Regions from separate parts of the Janthinobacterium rivuli genome, predicted to be linked through region 1. Evidence: predicted binding sites of a transcription regulator. Region 1 holds the regulator's gene; each other region holds the start of a gene.
The links. The regulator LexA, encoded in region 1, represses DNA repair genes until DNA is damaged. The targets are predictions, from matches to a motif close to ACTGTATNNNNATACAGT.
Positions count from the first base shown of each region.

Region 1 (5,574 bases):
GTCTACCTGGCCCGTCCCGACTCCGTCATCGACGGCGCCTCCGTGTACGCCACGCGCCTGAAAATGGGCGAATACCTGGCCGAAAAGATCCGTGCCGAGTTACCAGGCGTGCATATCGACGTGGTCATGCCGATTCCCGATTCCTCGCGTCCGGCCGCCATCCAGCTGGCCATGGCGCTCAACATCGAGTACCGCGAAGGCTTCATCAAGAACCGCTACATCGGCCGCACCTTCATCATGCCGGGCCAGGCGGCGCGCAAGAAATCCGTGCGCCAGAAGCTCAACGCGATCCCGTCCGAATTCAAGGATAAAGTGGTGCTGCTGGTCGACGATTCCATCGTGCGCGGCACCACCAGCCGTGAAATCGTGCAGATGGCGCGTGAAGCGGGCGCGACGAAAGTCATCTTCGCCTCGGCAGCGCCTCCGGTGATTTACCCGAACGTGTACGGCATCGACATGCCGACGCGCGACGAACTGATCGCCTACGGCCGCACGACGGAAGAAGTGTGCCGCGAAATTACGGCCGACTACCTGGTCTACCAGGATATCGGCGCGCTGAAGCAGGCGATCGCCGACGTCAATCCTGCGCTCACCAACTTCGAGGCGTCGTGCTTCGATGGCGTGTACGTGACGGGCGACGTGTCGCAGGAATACCTGGACCGCCTGGAGTATGCGCGCCACCATCCGAAGGCGGCAGCGCCCGAAGATACGCCGCGTTCCCAGTTGAACCTGAACCTGGCGACGACAGAAGCATAAGTAACCTGCCCGGCCGATGCCGGGCTTTTTTTCGGGGTCAGACCCGTCGGGGGAATGCGCGCCAGTGGTGCGCATTCCGATCCCGGAGGGACTGACCCCAGCATTTGCCTTGGGGTTACGCGGCAAATCGAATATTCGGAATTCTCACCATGACCACCAAAAAAACCTACGGCTTTACCACCACCATCCTGCATAACGACCGCCGCAAGGGCATTGAGCACGGTTCCCTGCACAAGCCCGTGCACACTTCCGTTGCCTTCGGTTACGCCGATGCGCGCCAGCTCGCTTCCGTGTTCCAGGGCAAGGAGCCGGGTTTCCGCTACGGACGCCAGGGCAATCCGACTGTCTCCGCGCTGGAAGACAAGGTCAACAAGATGGAAGACGGCGTGGCGACCTTGTGCTTCGCCACCGGCATGGGCGCCATCGGCGCCGTGGTGCAATCCTTGCTGCGCGCAGGCGACCATGTCGTGTCGTCGGCCTTTTTGTTTGGCAACACCAACAGCCTGTGGCAAACGGTGACGGGGCAGGGCATCGGCGTATCGTTCGTCGACGCCACCGATGTCGCCAACGTGGCGGCGGCCATCACGCCGGCCACGCGCATCGTCTTTGTGGAAACCATCGCCAACCCGCGCACGCAAATCGCCGACCTGGCAAAAATCGGTGACTTGTGCCGCGAGAAGGGCATTTTGTACATCGTCGACAACACCATGACGACGCCTTACCTGTTCCGCCCGAAAGCCGTGGGCGCGGGCCTGGTGGTCAATGCCTTGACGAAATCCATCGGCGGCCACGGCAATGCCTTGGGCGGCAGCTTGACGGACACGGGCGTGTTCGACTGGACGCAATATCCGAATATCTTTGAGAATTACAAAAAGGCGGCGCCCGCGCAATGGGGCATCGCGCAAATCCGCGCCAAGGCCTTGCGCGACTTCGGCGCCTCGCTGGGGCCGGAAGCGGCGCACCATATTGCCGTCGGCGCGGAAACCATGGCCTTGCGCATGGACCGCACCTGCTCGAACGCCCTGGCGCTGGCCACCATGCTTGCCGCCGACCCACGCGTGGCGGCAGTGCATTACCCAGGGCTGGCGTCGCACCCGCAGCACGCGCTGGCCACCGACTTGTTCCGCAGCTATGGTTCGCTGTTCAGCTTTGAGCTGAAGGATGGCATCGATTGCTTCGATTTCCTCAATCGTCTCAATCTGGCTATTCCAGCGAGCAATCTGGGCGACACGCGCACCCTCGTCATTCCCGTCGCCCACACGATTTTCTATGAGATGGGCGCCGAGCGCCGCGCCAGCATGGGCATTGCCGAATCGCTGATCCGCGTGTCGGTGGGTATCGAGGATGAGGCCGATCTGCTGAGTGACTTCAAGCAAGCATTGAAAGAAGAATAAGGTTTCACTTTTCCGAGAAAAAGATTACATTTAAGTGTAATTAAAGCATATGTATCTATTTCTTAATTGGAGAGTGAGAATGAAAAAAATTGTATTGAGTGTTTTTTTATTATTTTCTTGCGCAGTATATGCTGATGACCTGACGGATGCGAATAAATTCTTGCAATCCAAGGCTTATCCGCAAGCCTTGGATTTGTACAAGAAGCTGGCTCAGGCTGGGAATGCCGAGGCTCAATTTCATTTGGGTGAGATGTATCTGTATGGTGAAGGGGTGGGCGTTGATGCCGCGCAAGCCGGCCAATGGTTTGGGCAGGCATCCAAGGCGGGCAACAAGAATGCCGAAGCCGCGCTTGCCCTTATGGCTAACCGTGTCGCGCGAAAAGGCGATATTGATTACTATGTCAACGCATATGCTGGCGAGGATGTTGCCCTGAGTAAGAGCAAGTGTGTCACTCCGGTGATCCCTGAGTTCTCCAAAACCAAGCGTCAGATCAGGGATGTAGCCGAGAGTGTTGATGCCTGGATGACGTGCTATAACAACTTTGTCAGTAACCTGAATGCTTCTTTGCCGCCTGGAAAAGCTATTCCATCTGCTATTGAGGCATTGATGAATGAGCAGGAATTTGAAAAGGCCAAGCTGCGCATGGATGCAGCCTATGCGAGGGTGAGTGCCGAAGGGCGTGAGCTGGCAAAAAATATCTTGGCGCAGCGCGATGAGTGGCACGCCAAAACAGAGGCGTATCTCTTGGCGGAGAATAAAAAAATTCAGACAGAAAATGAAATGAGTGAACTGAATCGCTCACGTACCGCGAACACGCCGCAATGGGTGACCAGTCCTTTGCCAAGCAAGTAAGACAGTCTTGCCGATGTGCGCAATAGGATGGGGAATTAAGCGCTCGCAGGTATGATGCAAGCGCTTTCCCTCTTAATGCCAGCTGCGCATCAGTCCGACGGCCAGTCCTTCCAAAGCAAACTCGTCTTCCGGCGATACGGTGATCACCTTGAAGTCCGGGTTTTCCGGCAGCAGTTCGATGACGGAACCCGTTTTCTTGTAGCGCTTGACGGTGACTTCGTCGCCGATGCGGGCGACGACGATCTGGCCGTTCTTGGCGCTGTCGACCTTTTTGACGGCCAGTAAATCGCCATCCATGATGCCGGCGTCGCGCATGGACCAGCCGCGTACCTTCAGCAGGAAGTCGGGCTTGGCCGAGAACAGGGCCGGGTCGACGTTGTAGCTCGCTTCCAGGTTTTCCTGCGCCAGGATGGGCGAGCCTGCCGCCACCCGGCCGATCAGCGGCAGCGACATCAGCAGGGCCGCCGGCACTTTCGAGGGCGCCGCTTCGGCGGCCGCGCCGATCAGGCGAATGCCGCGCGAGGTACCGGGCGAAATCTCGATCGCGCCCTTGCGGGCCAGGGCCTGCAAATGCTCTTCGGCCGCATTGGCCGATTTGAAACCCAGTTCATTGGCGATTTCGGCACGGGTGGGAGGAAAGCCCGTGTTTTCAATCGCGTCCTTGATCAGGTTCAGGATTTGTTCTTGTCGTGCTGTCAGCTTGATCATGAGCGGTGGGTGCATACTAAAATGCTGTCTATATGAACAGTCTGTATTTTTGTACAGTATCGTCCACTATGCAAGGGGATTTCCGTGTTTTCGGCGAATTTCGCAAGAAATAGTCGGCCATGGGCGGAAAGCACGCTGGCGCACGGTCTTTTCGGACGCTGATGGAAGGAATGATTGAAACGTTTGCAAAAGGCGGTTATAATCTTCGGCTGACCTTCCCACACCCGTCTTGACGCCGGGGTGGGCGATTATCAATCCGACCTGAAGGAGTTTGCATGCGTCATTATGAAATAGTCTTTATCGTCCATCCGGACCAAAGCGAGCAAGTGCCCGCGATGATCGAACGCTACAAAGCCAGCGTAACCACCCGCGGCGGTTCGGTTCACCGCGTGGAAGATTGGGGCCGCCGTCAAATGGCTTACTCGATCCAAAAGCTGCCTAAAGCACACTACATCTGCCTGAACATCGAATGCGACAACGAGACCCTGGTCGAGTTGGAAACAGCATTCAAATTCAATGATGCCGTGTTGCGTCACCTGACCGTTAAAATGAAGAAAGCTGAAACAGCTCCTTCGCCGATGATGAAATCGGTACAACGCGAAGACGCGGCCAAAAGCCACCGCACCGAAGCACCAGCAGCCGCTCCAGCCGCAGCAGCAGCTTAATTCTTGACCAGGATCGTGCGCTGAACCAGCTACAAGTCACCGCCATCATTGCCGAGCGCGAAATATTGCGCTATACCCCGGCAGGGCTGCCGATTGTGAATGCAGTATTGCAACACAGTTCGCAGCAGATGGAAGCAGGGATTGCCCGTTTGACCGAGTTTGATGTTGCCGCGCTAGCCGCTGGCGAAATCTCAGGCCGGTTCAGCCAGGCAAGCTTGGGCGGGGTGTATCAGTTCACGGGTTTCCTGGCCAGGAAGAGCCGCAACAGCAAGAGTTTGGTGTTTCACATCATTGATTTTAGTGCAGTCAATTCTGACTAGCGCATTTTAGATACAGGAGCCTGACATGGCATTCGGTAAAAAGTTCGACAAAAATAAGCTCAAGCTTAAAGAAAAACGCAAACAGCAAAACCCGTTGTTCAAACGCAAGAAGTTCTGCCGCTTCACCGCAGCTCACGTTGAGCAAGTCGACTACAAAGACGTCGACACGCTGAAAGACTTCGTCCAAGAAAACGGCAAGATCATGCCAGCACGCCTGACCGGTACCAAAGCGCACTACCAGCGCCAAGTTGACACCGCAATCAAGCGCGCTCGCTTCCTCGCGCTGCTGCCATACACCGATCTGCACCACGCTTAATCGGTCAGATATTCCTGGAGAAGAACTATGCAAATCATTCTGTTAGAAAAAGTTGTTAACGTCGGTAACCTCGGCGAAGTCGTCAAAGTCAAAGACGGTTACGCACGTAACTTCCTGATCCCGCAACGCCTGGCACGTCGTGCTACGGCAACCGCTGTGGCTGAATTCGAAGTCAAGCGCGCCGAACTGGAAAAAGCTGCTGCCGCCAAACTGGCCGCATCGCAAGCCCAGGGCGAAAAACTGAGCGGCCTGACCGTTCAAGTTGCTCAAAAAGCTGGTGTTGATGGCCGTCTGTTCGGTTCCGTCACCAACTTCGACATCGCTGAAGCGCTGACCAAGCAAGGTTTTGCTGTTGAAAAAGCACAAATCCGCATGCCTACCGGCCCGCTGAAGATCGTTGGCGAGCACAACGTTTCGGTTGCTCTGCACACCGACGTGGTTGTGGAAGTTGTTATCGCTGTCGTTCCAGACGCGAACGCGTAATTGTCTGCGGGCCTGGCCCGCAAGCATTGCCGCACGATGAAAAGCCGGGTTCGCCCGGCTTTTTTGTGGCCTTTTTTTC
Region 1 covers NZ_CP121464.1:5,015,661-5,021,234, reverse strand. The annotation lists gene purF (amidophosphoribosyltransferase) at 1-756, shown strand, start outside; gene P9875_RS22760 (cystathionine gamma-synthase family protein) at 906-2,150, shown strand; gene P9875_RS22755 (tetratricopeptide repeat protein) at 2,230-3,003, shown strand; gene lexA (transcriptional repressor LexA) at 3,076-3,711, opposite strand; gene rpsF (30S ribosomal protein S6) at 3,987-4,376, shown strand; gene priB (primosomal replication protein N) at 4,397-4,696, shown strand; gene rpsR (30S ribosomal protein S18) at 4,722-5,012, shown strand; gene rplI (50S ribosomal protein L9) at 5,040-5,495, shown strand.

Region 2 (5,574 bases), 1.0 Mb from region 1:
CACCACGCGCACGCTGGCGCCCCGTTTGTCGGTGCCGCTGCCATAGCGGGCGGCGAGGAAATCGGGAATCGTGTACTGGCTGAACTTGCGCAGGTAGGGGGCGATCAATAGCGCCACCAGGCAATAGCCGCCCGTCCAGCCCATGATGAAGGCCAGGCCGTCGAAACCGTTCAGGTACAGGCCGCCGGCCAGGCTGATGAAGCTGGCTGCCGAAATCCAGTCGGCGGCCGTGGCCATGCCGTTGAACATGGCCGGCACCCGGCGCCCCGCCACATAGTATTCGGTGACGTTCGAGGTGCGGCTGATGACGCCGATGGTGGCGTACAGGGTGATGGTGACGAGCATGAACAGGTAGCCGATCCATGCGCGCGGCATGCCTTCCTGTTCCAGCACGGACAAAGCCAGCAGGAAGGCGGCGAAGCCGGCCGTAAACAGCAGATAGTAGCGGCACAGGCGCGCAAAGAAGCTGCGCTGGGCGCTCATGTTTGCTCCTCGGCATGAAAAGCCCGGTCCAGGCGTCGCATGCGCCAGGCATACAAGGCGATGATGGCCAGGTACACGAGCGAGGCGCCCTGGGCCGCCATATAAAAGGGCAGCGGCCAGCCGAACAGATTTAAATGCAACAGTTCGCGCGCATAAAACACGGTCAGAAAGCCCGTCAGCAGCCAGACCAGCAACAGGATGGCCGTCAGGCGCCGCGTCTTGCGCCAGTGCACATCGCGACGCGCCTGTAACTCTGGGCTGGGCGTGCGCGCCGGCCGCGCCGGGGGAGCGCTTGGGCTTGGCTTATCCATACGTGATGTCATCCTCTTCTGGCGCGTCCGGCAACAGCAGGGCGATGCTCAGGCGCAGCAGGGTGCCCGGCAGCTTCGGCGACTGCGCGCGCGGATTGTTAAAAATATCGACTTCGGCGCCATGCTGCTGGGCAATTTCGCGCACGATGGCCAGGCCCAGGCCGCTACCGTCGACATTGCTGCCGAGAATGCGGTAAAAGCGTTCGAACACGTGGGCCCGCTCGGCCGGCGCAATGCCGGGGCCCGTATCTTCCACTTCCAGGATGGCCAGCTCCAGGGTGCTGCGCACGCGTACCGTGACGCTGCCACCGGCCGGCGTATAGCGCAGGGCATTGTCGATCAGGTTGCTCAGCAGCTCGCGCAGCATCATGGCATTGCCGGAAATCATGATCGAATACGCGGGCTGCTCGAAGCCCAGGTCGATATGCTGGGCAAACGACGCTTGCACCCAGTCCTGCACCACGCCGCGCGCCAGTTCGCTCAGCTCGATTGGCTCGAACGCCGTGCCCGCCTGCGGCTGGTTTTCCGCGCGCGCCAGGGCCAGCAGCTGGTTGACCAGGCGCGTGGCCGCTTCCGAGCTTTTCGCCAGTTGCAGCAGCGAGCGGTGGATTTCGTCGTGGTCGGTCTGGCGCAGGGCCAGCTCGGACTGCATGCGCATGCCGGCCAGCGGCGTCTTCATCTGGTGCGCGGCATCGGCGATGAAGCGTTTCTGCATGTCGATCGACAGCGACAGCCGCGCCAGCATTTCGTTGAGGGAACCGACCAGCGGCGTGATTTCCTCGGGCACCTGGCCCGATTCGATGGGCGATAAATCGTCGGGCGGCCGGGCGCGTATGCGCTCCTGCAACTGCGCCAGCGGCGACAGGCCGCGCGCCAGGGCAAACCAGACCAGGGCCAGGATCACGGGCAGGATGATGAACTGCGGCAAGATCACGCCCTTGATGATTTCATTGGCCAGCTGGGCGCGCTTTTCCAAGGTTTCCGCCACTTGCACCAGTGCGCGGCTGGGCTCGTCGTCGTTGCTGGACGGAATGTCGAGATAGCTGAACGCTACGCGCACGGGCGCGCCATGGATGGTGTCGTTGCGAAACAGCACCATGCCGCTGCGGTATTTGTCGGCGTCCTGCGGCGGCGGCAAATCGCGGTCGCCGTCGATGTATTCGCCGCGCGGCCCCACCACCAGGTAATACAGGGTGTCGATATCGTCGCCGCGCAGGAAGTCGCGGCCGCTATTATTACTGCTCTTTTCCGGCACGCGGCGCAGCATGGCGCCGTCGGCCTGCTTGACCTGCTGCGTGAGCACGGTCACGCTGTCTTCCAGCGCATGGTCGAACGGCTGATTGGCGATGCCCTTGGCCACCAGATAGGTGATGGCGATGCTCATCGGCCACAGCAGCAGCAAGGGCGCCAGCATCCAGTCGAGGATTTCGCCGAACAGCGAATGCTCGATGGTGTCGTCCTGTTCCGTGGTGGGCGGCTCGAACCAGTCGTCGTCGTCCGGCTCGTCCGCTGGCGCCTCGCGCGCCTTCACTTGCTGGCGGGTCCGCTGGCCGGGCTTGCCGCCTCGCCCGCTTCGGCGTTCAGGCGCGCCGCTTCCGAGTATTTTTCCAGACAATAGCCGAGGCCGCGCACGGTGGCGATGCGCACGCCGCCCACCTCGATTTTCTTGCGCAGGCGGTGCACATACACTTCGATGGCGTTGTTCGACACTTCTTCGCCCCATTCGCACAGGTGGTCGACCAGCTGCTCTTTCGAGACGAGGCGGCCGGTGCGGCCCAGCAAGATTTCCAGCAAGCCCAGTTCGCGCGCCGACAGGTCGAGCATCTGGTCATTGATGTAGGCGCTGCGCCCCACCTGGTCGTAGCTGAGGGGGCCGTGCTTGATGATGGTGGCGCCGCCGCCGGCGCCGCGGCGCGTCAGGGCGCGCACTCTTGCCTCCAGTTCCGACAGGGCGAACGGCTTGGCCATATAATCATCGGCACCGAGGTCAAGGCCATTCACGCGTTGCTCGATGGAATCGGCGGCCGTCAGGATCAGCACGGGCAGCAGCGAGGCGCGCGCGCGCAGGCGACGCAGCACTTCCAGGCCGGACATCTTGGGCAGGCCCAGGTCGAGGATCAGCAAGTCGAATTCCTGGGTGGACAGGGCCGTATCGGCTTCCTGGCCCGTCTTGACGTAGTCGATCGCATAACCGGACTGGCGCAGCGAGCGGGTCAGGCCATCGGCCAGCACGCTGTCATCTTCGGCAAGTAAAATACGCATGGTGCACTTCCTATGCTTGCGGCGGTAGAAGTTTGTATTGTGTTTCATTTTCCGCAAGGTGGCGAGTTTTTGTGAGAAACCAGGCTTGTATTGATCTGTTTCAAAACAAATCCACGTTCCGCTTGCATTGATCACTGTTTTTTTATACAGTACTGTCTGTGTAAAGAATTTAACCCACTGGCGCTATCGCAGGCTGCACGGTTCACGTAGATGCGTCACGTGAATCCGCACCTGTAGAACGGCTGAAAGAACATATGGACGATAAAAAAGCTGTAGTACCCGCATCGGAAAAAGCCAAGGCGCTCGCCGCCGCACTGGCGCAGATCGAGAAGCAGTTTGGCAAAGGTTCGGTCATGCGCATGGATGCCAGCGCACCGATCGAAGAAGTGCAAGTCGTGTCGACCGGTTCGCTCGGCCTCGATATCGCCCTGGGCGTGGGCGGCTTGCCGCGCGGCCGCGTGGTGGAGATCTACGGTCCGGAATCGTCGGGTAAAACCACCCTGACCCTGCAAACCATCGCCGAAATGCAAAAACTGGGCGGCACTTGCGCCTTTATCGATGCCGAGCACGCGCTCGACGTCGGTTACGCGCAAAAGCTGGGCGTGAACCTGCATGAATTGCTGATCTCGCAACCGGACACGGGCGAGCAGGCGCTGGAAATCTGCGACGCCCTCGTGCGTTCGGGCAGTGTCGACCTCGTCGTCATCGACTCCGTGGCCGCACTGACGCCACGCGCCGAGATCGAAGGCGACATGGGCGATTCCCTGCCAGGCCTGCAAGCGCGTCTGATGTCGCAAGCCCTGCGCAAGCTGACCGGTTCCATCAACCGCACGAATACCCTGGTCATCTTCATCAACCAGATCCGCATGAAGATCGGCGTGATGTTCGGCAGCCCGGAAACGACCACCGGCGGTAACGCCCTGAAATTCTACGCCTCCGTGCGCCTGGATATCCGCCGCACCGGCTCGATCAAGTCCGGCGATGAAGTGATCGGTAACGAAACCAAGGTCAAGGTCGTCAAGAACAAGATCGCGCCACCGTTCAAGGAAGCGCACTTCGACATCCTGTACGGCGCCGGCACCTCGCGCGAAGGCGAAATCCTGGACCTGGGTTCGGATGCCAAGATCGTGGAAAAATCCGGTTCGTGGTACAGCTACAACGGCGAACGCATCGGCCAGGGCAAGGACAACGCCCGCGCCTTCCTGCAAGAGCGTCCGGCGCTGGCCCGCGAAATCGAAAACAAGGTCCGCGCGTCGCTGGGCGTGCGCGAACTGCCGCCGCTGGCTGCTGAAAAGCCGGAAAAAGCCGATAAAGCCGCCGACAAGGCTGCCAAGGCTGCGGAAGCCAAGCCAGAGTAGGTCGGATGAGCGCGGCAAAGCCGCGCGTAATCCGACAACACCACAGACGCCAACAATGTTGTCGGATGACGGCCCAATGGGCCTGATCCGAGCTACGCATGGCTTGCTGCAAGGTAGGACCATGATCGCCGTCCCGCGCTGTTGCGCCGGGCGGCGATTGTGTTTGGGTGATGTGATCGTGGAATGAAAGACAAGGTGGGTGTATGGCCGCAGTACAACTAAGCCTGAAGGGCAGGGCGCTCCGCTTTCTGTCGATGCGCGAGCATAGCCGCATGGAATTGCGGCGCAAGCTGCAGCGCCATGCGCAGGAGGGCGATGACGTGGAAGCCTTGCTCGACAGCCTGGAGCAAGCCAACTGGCTGTCGCAGGAGCGCTTTTCCGAGTCGCTGATCCACCGCCGCTCGGCCCGTTTCGGCAACAGCCGCATCATGGCGGAGTTGCAAAGCCATGGCATCGGTGGCGAGGCGCTGCAGGAACTCAAGGCGGGCCTGGCGGAAGGCGAGACCGCGCGCGCGTGCGAAGTGTGGCGCCGCAAATTTGGTGAAGTGGCGCAGGATGCCGAGCAGCGCAACAAGCAGATGCGTTTTTTGATGCAGCGCGGCTTTTCGCAGCGCGCCGTGCAGGTGGCCCTGAAGGGGCTGAATCCCGACGAGGAATAAGGCAGTTCATGGCGGCCCCGCCGTGCCGCCATGAACTGCGCTCTCAAACGCCGTCTGTTTCCCGTATGGCGACGCCGCGCGATCGGGTATGCTGGCGCTCGAACGCTGTGCGATGCGCGCGGCACCACTGATCATGACAGGATGCAAGATGAGCAACTGGAATGCCGGCTATATGGCCGAAATCGCTTATACCTATGGCTATTACGAAGAATTGAATCCCTTGCGCCTGCGGCTGCCCCTGCTGGCCGCCGGCCTTGCCTTGCCGGCCAGCGGCACGGCTTGCGAGCTGGGCTTTGGCCAGGGCATCAGCGCCAACATCCATGCGGCGGCGTCCGCCACGCGCTGGCATGGCAATGATTTCAATCCTTCCCAGGCCGCCTTTGCGCAGGAGCTGGCCAGCGCGGCCGGCGCCGGCGCGCAGTTCACGGACGAATCGTTCGCGCAGTTTTGCCGCCGCGACGACTTGCCCGATTTCGACTTCATCTGCCTGCACGGGATCTG
Region 2 covers NZ_CP121464.1:6,028,609-6,034,182, reverse strand. The annotation lists gene P9875_RS27385 (sodium:solute symporter family protein) at 1-483, opposite strand, end outside; gene P9875_RS27380 (DUF4212 domain-containing protein) at 480-794, opposite strand; gene P9875_RS27375 (sensor histidine kinase) at 787-2,325, opposite strand; gene P9875_RS27370 (response regulator) at 2,322-3,056, opposite strand; gene recA (recombinase RecA) at 3,311-4,414, shown strand; gene recX (recombination regulator RecX) at 4,618-5,073, shown strand; gene P9875_RS27355 (class I SAM-dependent methyltransferase) at 5,222-5,574, shown strand, end outside.
Region 2: the regulator LexA is predicted to act here: its motif matches at 3,190-3,207, upstream of recA (recombinase RecA).

Region 3 (5,574 bases), 140 kb from region 1:
GGGCACGTTCGACTACGCCTACAGCCTGTTCTATGACCGGCTGCATTTTCTTGTGTATGAGGGTAGCTGAGGAAGGATGCTGAAGGGTAACGGGGCGGCCGGCAGCCGCCCCGTGATGCAGCTTACAGGGCCAGGAAGGCTACGGCAGACACGGCCGTTGGCAGCAGGGCGCCGGCCAGCAGGCCGACGGCGCCGATCGATTCATCCTTGAAACCGCGGCGCAGCAGGGCCACGCCGGCCGGGTTCGGCGCATTGGCGATGACGGTCAGGCCGCCACCGGCCACGGCGCCGGCCATCAGCATGTATTTCGCTTCGTCCGTCATGCCGACGATCAGTGAACCGAGGTAAGTGAGGGCCGCATTGTCGGTAATCGCCGTCAAGCCCAGGGCGCCGAAGAACAGGGCCAGCGGCTTCAGGCTGGAAACGATGGGCTGCAACCACCATTGCTGCATGCCGCCCAGTACCACCAGGCCGCCCAGGAAGAAGCCGACCAGCAAGCCTTCCTTGAGGATCAGCGGGCTTTGATAGCGCTCATACGCCTGCACGAAGCCGAGGAAGAACAGGAACAGGCCGATGAACAGCACGGGATGGTGCGCCAGGGTCACCACGCCGGCCAGCACGATCATGTGCACCAGGCTGACGGCCAGCGGTACTTTCGGCGCTTCCACCTCGCCCGCTTTCGGCTTGATGTCGGAAGTGTTGCTGTGCAGGTATTTGCGCAGCAGGATGCTCACGCCCGTGGCGTTGACGAGCACGGCGATGGCGGCCTTCCAGCCGAAATGGCTGGCCATGTAGGCGCTGTCCCAGTTCCACGTGGTGGCCACCATCAGCACGGGCGGCGCCGCGTACGAAGTGAGGGTGCCGCCGATGGAAACGTTGACGAACAGCACGCCCAAGGCGCCGTATTTCAGCCATTCAGGAATGCCCGGGCGAAAGATTTGCGGCGCCAGCATCAGCGCCGCCAGGGTCATGGCGGCCGGTTCCGTGATCAATGAGCCCGTCAAGGGCACGAGCGCCAGGCCCAGCCAGACGAGGGCCAGTTCCGTGCGCAGCGGCATCACGCGCGCCACGCTTTTCAACAGGCGCTGCACGGCGTCGAGCACGGGGCGCGAGGCGGCCACGACCATGACGACAAAGACGAACAGCGGCTCCGTGTAATGGCGCGACTCGGCATACTCGATGGCCGCATCGCTGCCCGAGACAAAGGCCATGATGATGATCAGGATGAAGGCCCAGAAGCCGAACACGACTTCCACTTCGCCCAGCAAATGCAGCAGGCCCGCATGGCGGGGATGGCGCCGCGACAAGGTTTCAAACGACTTGGCGGCAAAAGTGTGGATGAGCGCAAGGCCGAAGACGATGGCGCTGATGATTTGGATGGTGGTCAAATGCGTTTCCTTATGGACGGAGGAAGCCGCCCGGTGCATTGCCGAGCGGTAAGGAGAGTGCTTATGGTACAGCAATCGATGCCAAAAACGGGGTTTTTCGGACATGGCGGAGCGGCCCCTGCGGTTGCGGCAGTGAGATAAACCTTGCCAAAAACGGGGCTGGATAGTACTGTATATGCATACAGTATTCATCTATCTATTCAATGATGCAACATTCTCAATTGATGGCCTCGCCGGAAGCCTTGCACCCGTCTTTATGGCGCGCATCGCAGCTGGGGCAGGGCGCCACGCGCTGCCTGGACACGGGCTTTGCCGCCCTGTCCGCGCAGCTGCCCGGCGGCGGCTGGCCCAGCGGCAGTCTCATCGACCTGCTGGTGCAGCAGCCGGGCAGCGGCGAATTGCGCCTGCTGGCGCCCGCGCTGGCGCAACTGCAGGGCTTGCCCATCGTGCTGCTGCAGCCGCCCCATCCGCCGCAGGCGCTGGCCCTGGCCGCGCAGGGACTGGCGCCGTCGCAGCTGCTGTGGCTCAAAAGCGCCAGCAGCAAGGATGCCCTGTGGGCGGCTGAAAATATCTTGCGCAGCGGCAGTTGCGGCGCCTTGCTGTTCTGGCAGCAGCACGTGCGCGCCGACAGCCTGCGCCGCCTGCACCTGGCCGCGCAAGGCGGCAACACCCTGTTTTGCATGCTGCGCCCGCTGCACGGCGCGCAGGATGCGTCGCCGGCGCCGCTGCGCCTGTCCGTGCGCCCGGCCGCCGGCGGCATCGAGATCGGCTTCATCAAGCGCCGGGGACCGCAGCGCGACGCGCCCCTGTTCCTGCCCCTGCAACCACCTTCATTATTGCCACGCCATGCGACTCTGGATCGGCCTGTGCCTGCCCCGGCTCCCGCTCGAAGTGTTTTGCCCGCGCTGGTCGGCTGACCATCTGGGCGTAGTGCTGGAGCAGGAGCAAGTGATGGCCGTGTCGCCGCTGGCGCTGGCCGCCGGCATCAAGCCGGGCATGCGCCGCGCCGGTGCGTTGATGCTGGCGCCGCAGGCGCGCCTGCACGAGCGCTCGCTTGAACTGGAAGCGCAAGCCTTGCAAGCGGTGGCGCTGGCGCTGCTGCAATATTCGCCGCTGGTGGCGCAGGGCGAGGAAGCGACCCTGCTCGTCGACGCGGGCGCCAGCCTGCGCCTGTTTGGCGGCGTGCGCGCCCTGTGCCGGCAGATCGCGGCCAGCTTGCGCGCGCTTGGCTACACGGCCCAGCTGTCGTGCGCTCCCACGGCGCGCGGCGCCTGGCTGCTGGCGCGCGCCGGCACGCGCCGGCGCCGCGTGCTTGGCATGGAAAGCCTCACCCGCCGCCTCGACCGCCTGCCGTGCGCTCTGCTGCCGCCCGCGCGCCCTTACCTGGACTGGTTTGAGGGCATCGGTTGCCGCACCCTGGGGCAGCTGCGCCACTTGCCCCGGCCCGGCTTGCAGCGCCGCTGCGGCGGGGCTTTGCTGGCCATGCTCGACGACGCGCATGGCCACAGCACGGAACTGTTCGTGTGGATTGAGGCGCCGCCCACGTTCCGCGCCAGCCTGGAATTGTTCGACCGCGTGGAGCAGGCCGACGCGCTGCTGTTCGGCGCGCGCCGCCTGCTGCAGCAAATGACGGGCTGGCTATGCGCGCGGCAATTCGCCGTCGAACGCATACAGCTGCTGCTGGCGCACGAGCGGGGCAGGGTGGCGCGCCCGCCCACCGTCATCGACCTGGCGCTGGGCGAGGCCGTCTGGCGCGACGAGCACCTGGTGCGCTTGCTCAAGGAGCGCCTGGCGCAGCTGGCGCTGGAGGCGCCCGTGATCGGCCTGACCCTGGAAGCGCTGCAGGTGCAGCCGATGGCGCCGCCCAGCGACAGCCTGTTCCCCGAGCCGGGCGGCACGCCGCAGGAGCGCCAGCGCTTGCTGGAATTGCTGGTGGCGCGCCTGGGGAGCGACAATGTCTTGCAGGCCGCGCCGCGCGCCGATTACCGCCCCGAAGCGGCCAACCAGTGGCTGCCGCTGCCGGCCAAGCCAGGCGGCAGGAACACGGTGCCCGACTTGCCGCCCGGCTTGCCCGGCATGCCCCGTCCCGGCTGGCTGCTGGCCCAGCCCATCGCCCTCTTGATGCGCGAGCACCGGCCGTTTTATGGCTCGCCCCTGAAAATGGTGTCCGTTGCCGAGCGCATCGAAGCGGGCTGGTGGGGCCAGTCGCAGGCGCGCGATTATTTTATTGCCGAAGGCCTCGACCACGCCCATTACTGGGTCTACCGCGAACGCATCGCCGGCAGCGCGGAAGACGCCGCGCCGCGCTGGTTTTTGCATGGCTTGTTTGGCTAAATGCGCTGTCCTGCTGAAATTGCCATGCTTGGCTATACTTGCTTGCGCCGCGTCAACCACTTCAATAAGGATTTCTATGTCCCAACTTTCCGACTTCCCCATTACCCAAAAATGGCCTGCACTGCATCCCGAGCGCCTGCAGCTGTATTCGCTGCCCACGCCGAACGGCATCAAGGTTTCCATCCTGCTGGAAGAGCTGGGCCTGGCGTACGAGCCGCACCTGGTCAGCTTCGAGCAGAACGACCAGCTGTCGCCCGCCTTCCTGTCCCTCAATCCGAACAACAAGATTCCCGCCATCCTCGACCCGGACGGTCCCGATGGCAAACCGCTGGCCCTGTTCGAGTCGGGCGCCATCCTGCTGTACCTGGCAGAAAAGACGGGCAAGTTCATCCCGCAGGACGCGGGCCTGCGCTATGAAACGATCCAATGGCTGATGTTCCAGATGGGCGGTATCGGCCCCATGTTTGGCCAGGTGGGCTTCTTCCACAAATTCGCCGGCAAGGACTACGAAGACAAGCGTCCGCTCGAGCGCTATCTTGGCGAAGCCAAGCGCCTGCTGGGCGTGCTCGAGCAGCGCCTGCAGGGCCGCGACTGGATCATGGGCGAGCAGTACACGATTGCCGACATCGCCATCTTCCCGTGGGTGCGCTGCCTGGTGGGTTTCTATGGCGCAGGCGACCTCGTCGGTTTTGGCAATTTCCCGAACGTGCAGCGCGTGCTGGATGTTTTCCTGGCCCGGCCTGCCGTCATCAAGGGTGTCGACATCCCATCGCGTGGCTAAAACAGCCGTGGCCGGACGGCGCTACAATGCGCCATCGGCCGCCCTGCGCGGCAGCTTTGATCTGAGACAATGAAATCCACCCGGCAAGATTTTCCCGGTGCGCATGGCCATGTGCTGGCGGCGCGCCTCGATGCGCCCGACGGCGCCATCCGCGCCTACGCGCTGTTCGCCCACTGTTTTACTTGCGGCAAGGACGTGCTGGCCGCGCGGCGCATCGCGCAAGGCTTGACGGAACACGGCATCGCCGTGCTGCGCTTCGACTTCACGGGACTGGGCGCCAGCGAGGGCGAGTTCGCCGCCACGAATTTCTCGTCGAACGTGGACGACCTGGTCGCCGCCGCCGACTTTTTGCGGGCCAGGCACGCCGCGCCGCAATTGCTGATCGGCCATAGCCTGGGCGGCGCCGCCGTGCTGGCCGCCGCGTCGCAAGTGCCGGAAGCGACCGCCATCGCCACCCTGGCCGCGCCGAGCACGCCCGCCTACGTGACGCGCATGTTCAGCGACCACCTGGAAAAAATCGCCGCCGAGGGCGAAGCGCTGGTGCAGCTGGAAGGGCGGCCTTTCCGCATCCGCCAGCAATTTGTCGACGACGCGGGCAGCCACAGTTTAAAGGAGCACATCGCCGGCCTGCGCCGAGCCCTGCTGGTGATGCACGCGCCGAACGACACGACGGTCAGCCTGTCGAATGCGATGGATATCTTTACGGCGGCCAAGCACCCCAAAAGCTTCGTTTCGCTCGACGACGCCGACCATCTGTTGACGGGGCGCGATGACGCGGCCTACGTCGCCAACGTCATCGCCGCGTGGAGTGCGCGCTATTTAACGCAAGCAATCGATGGCTGATGACTGCGAGGTTTAAGGCATGAGGTTGTTTTACCTCCATGCATGATTAATGGTTGGCTGCCTTTTATTCATCTTCAGGCAGGTCCAGCCATATCTGATACAAGCCATTGTGTAATAGGATGCGGGCACAGCATTCAAATACTGAGTATTCGTTCAGGTCGCCAGCGACGAGTGCGGCGTGAAAATCGCGGGCAATGTACTTGGACAGGTAACCAGTGATACTGCCGG
Region 3 covers NZ_CP121464.1:5,156,675-5,162,248, reverse strand. The annotation lists gene P9875_RS23365 (GNAT family N-acetyltransferase) at 1-70, shown strand, start outside; gene P9875_RS23360 (putative Na+/H+ antiporter) at 123-1,388, opposite strand; gene imuA (translesion DNA synthesis-associated protein ImuA) at 1,595-2,305, shown strand; gene P9875_RS23350 (Y-family DNA polymerase) at 2,235-3,722, shown strand; gene P9875_RS23345 (glutathione S-transferase N-terminal domain-containing protein) at 3,799-4,503, shown strand; gene P9875_RS23340 (alpha/beta hydrolase family protein) at 4,573-5,346, shown strand; gene P9875_RS23335 (BRCT domain-containing protein) at 5,411-5,574, opposite strand, start outside.
Region 3: the regulator LexA is predicted to act here: its motif matches at 1,557-1,574, upstream of imuA (translesion DNA synthesis-associated protein ImuA).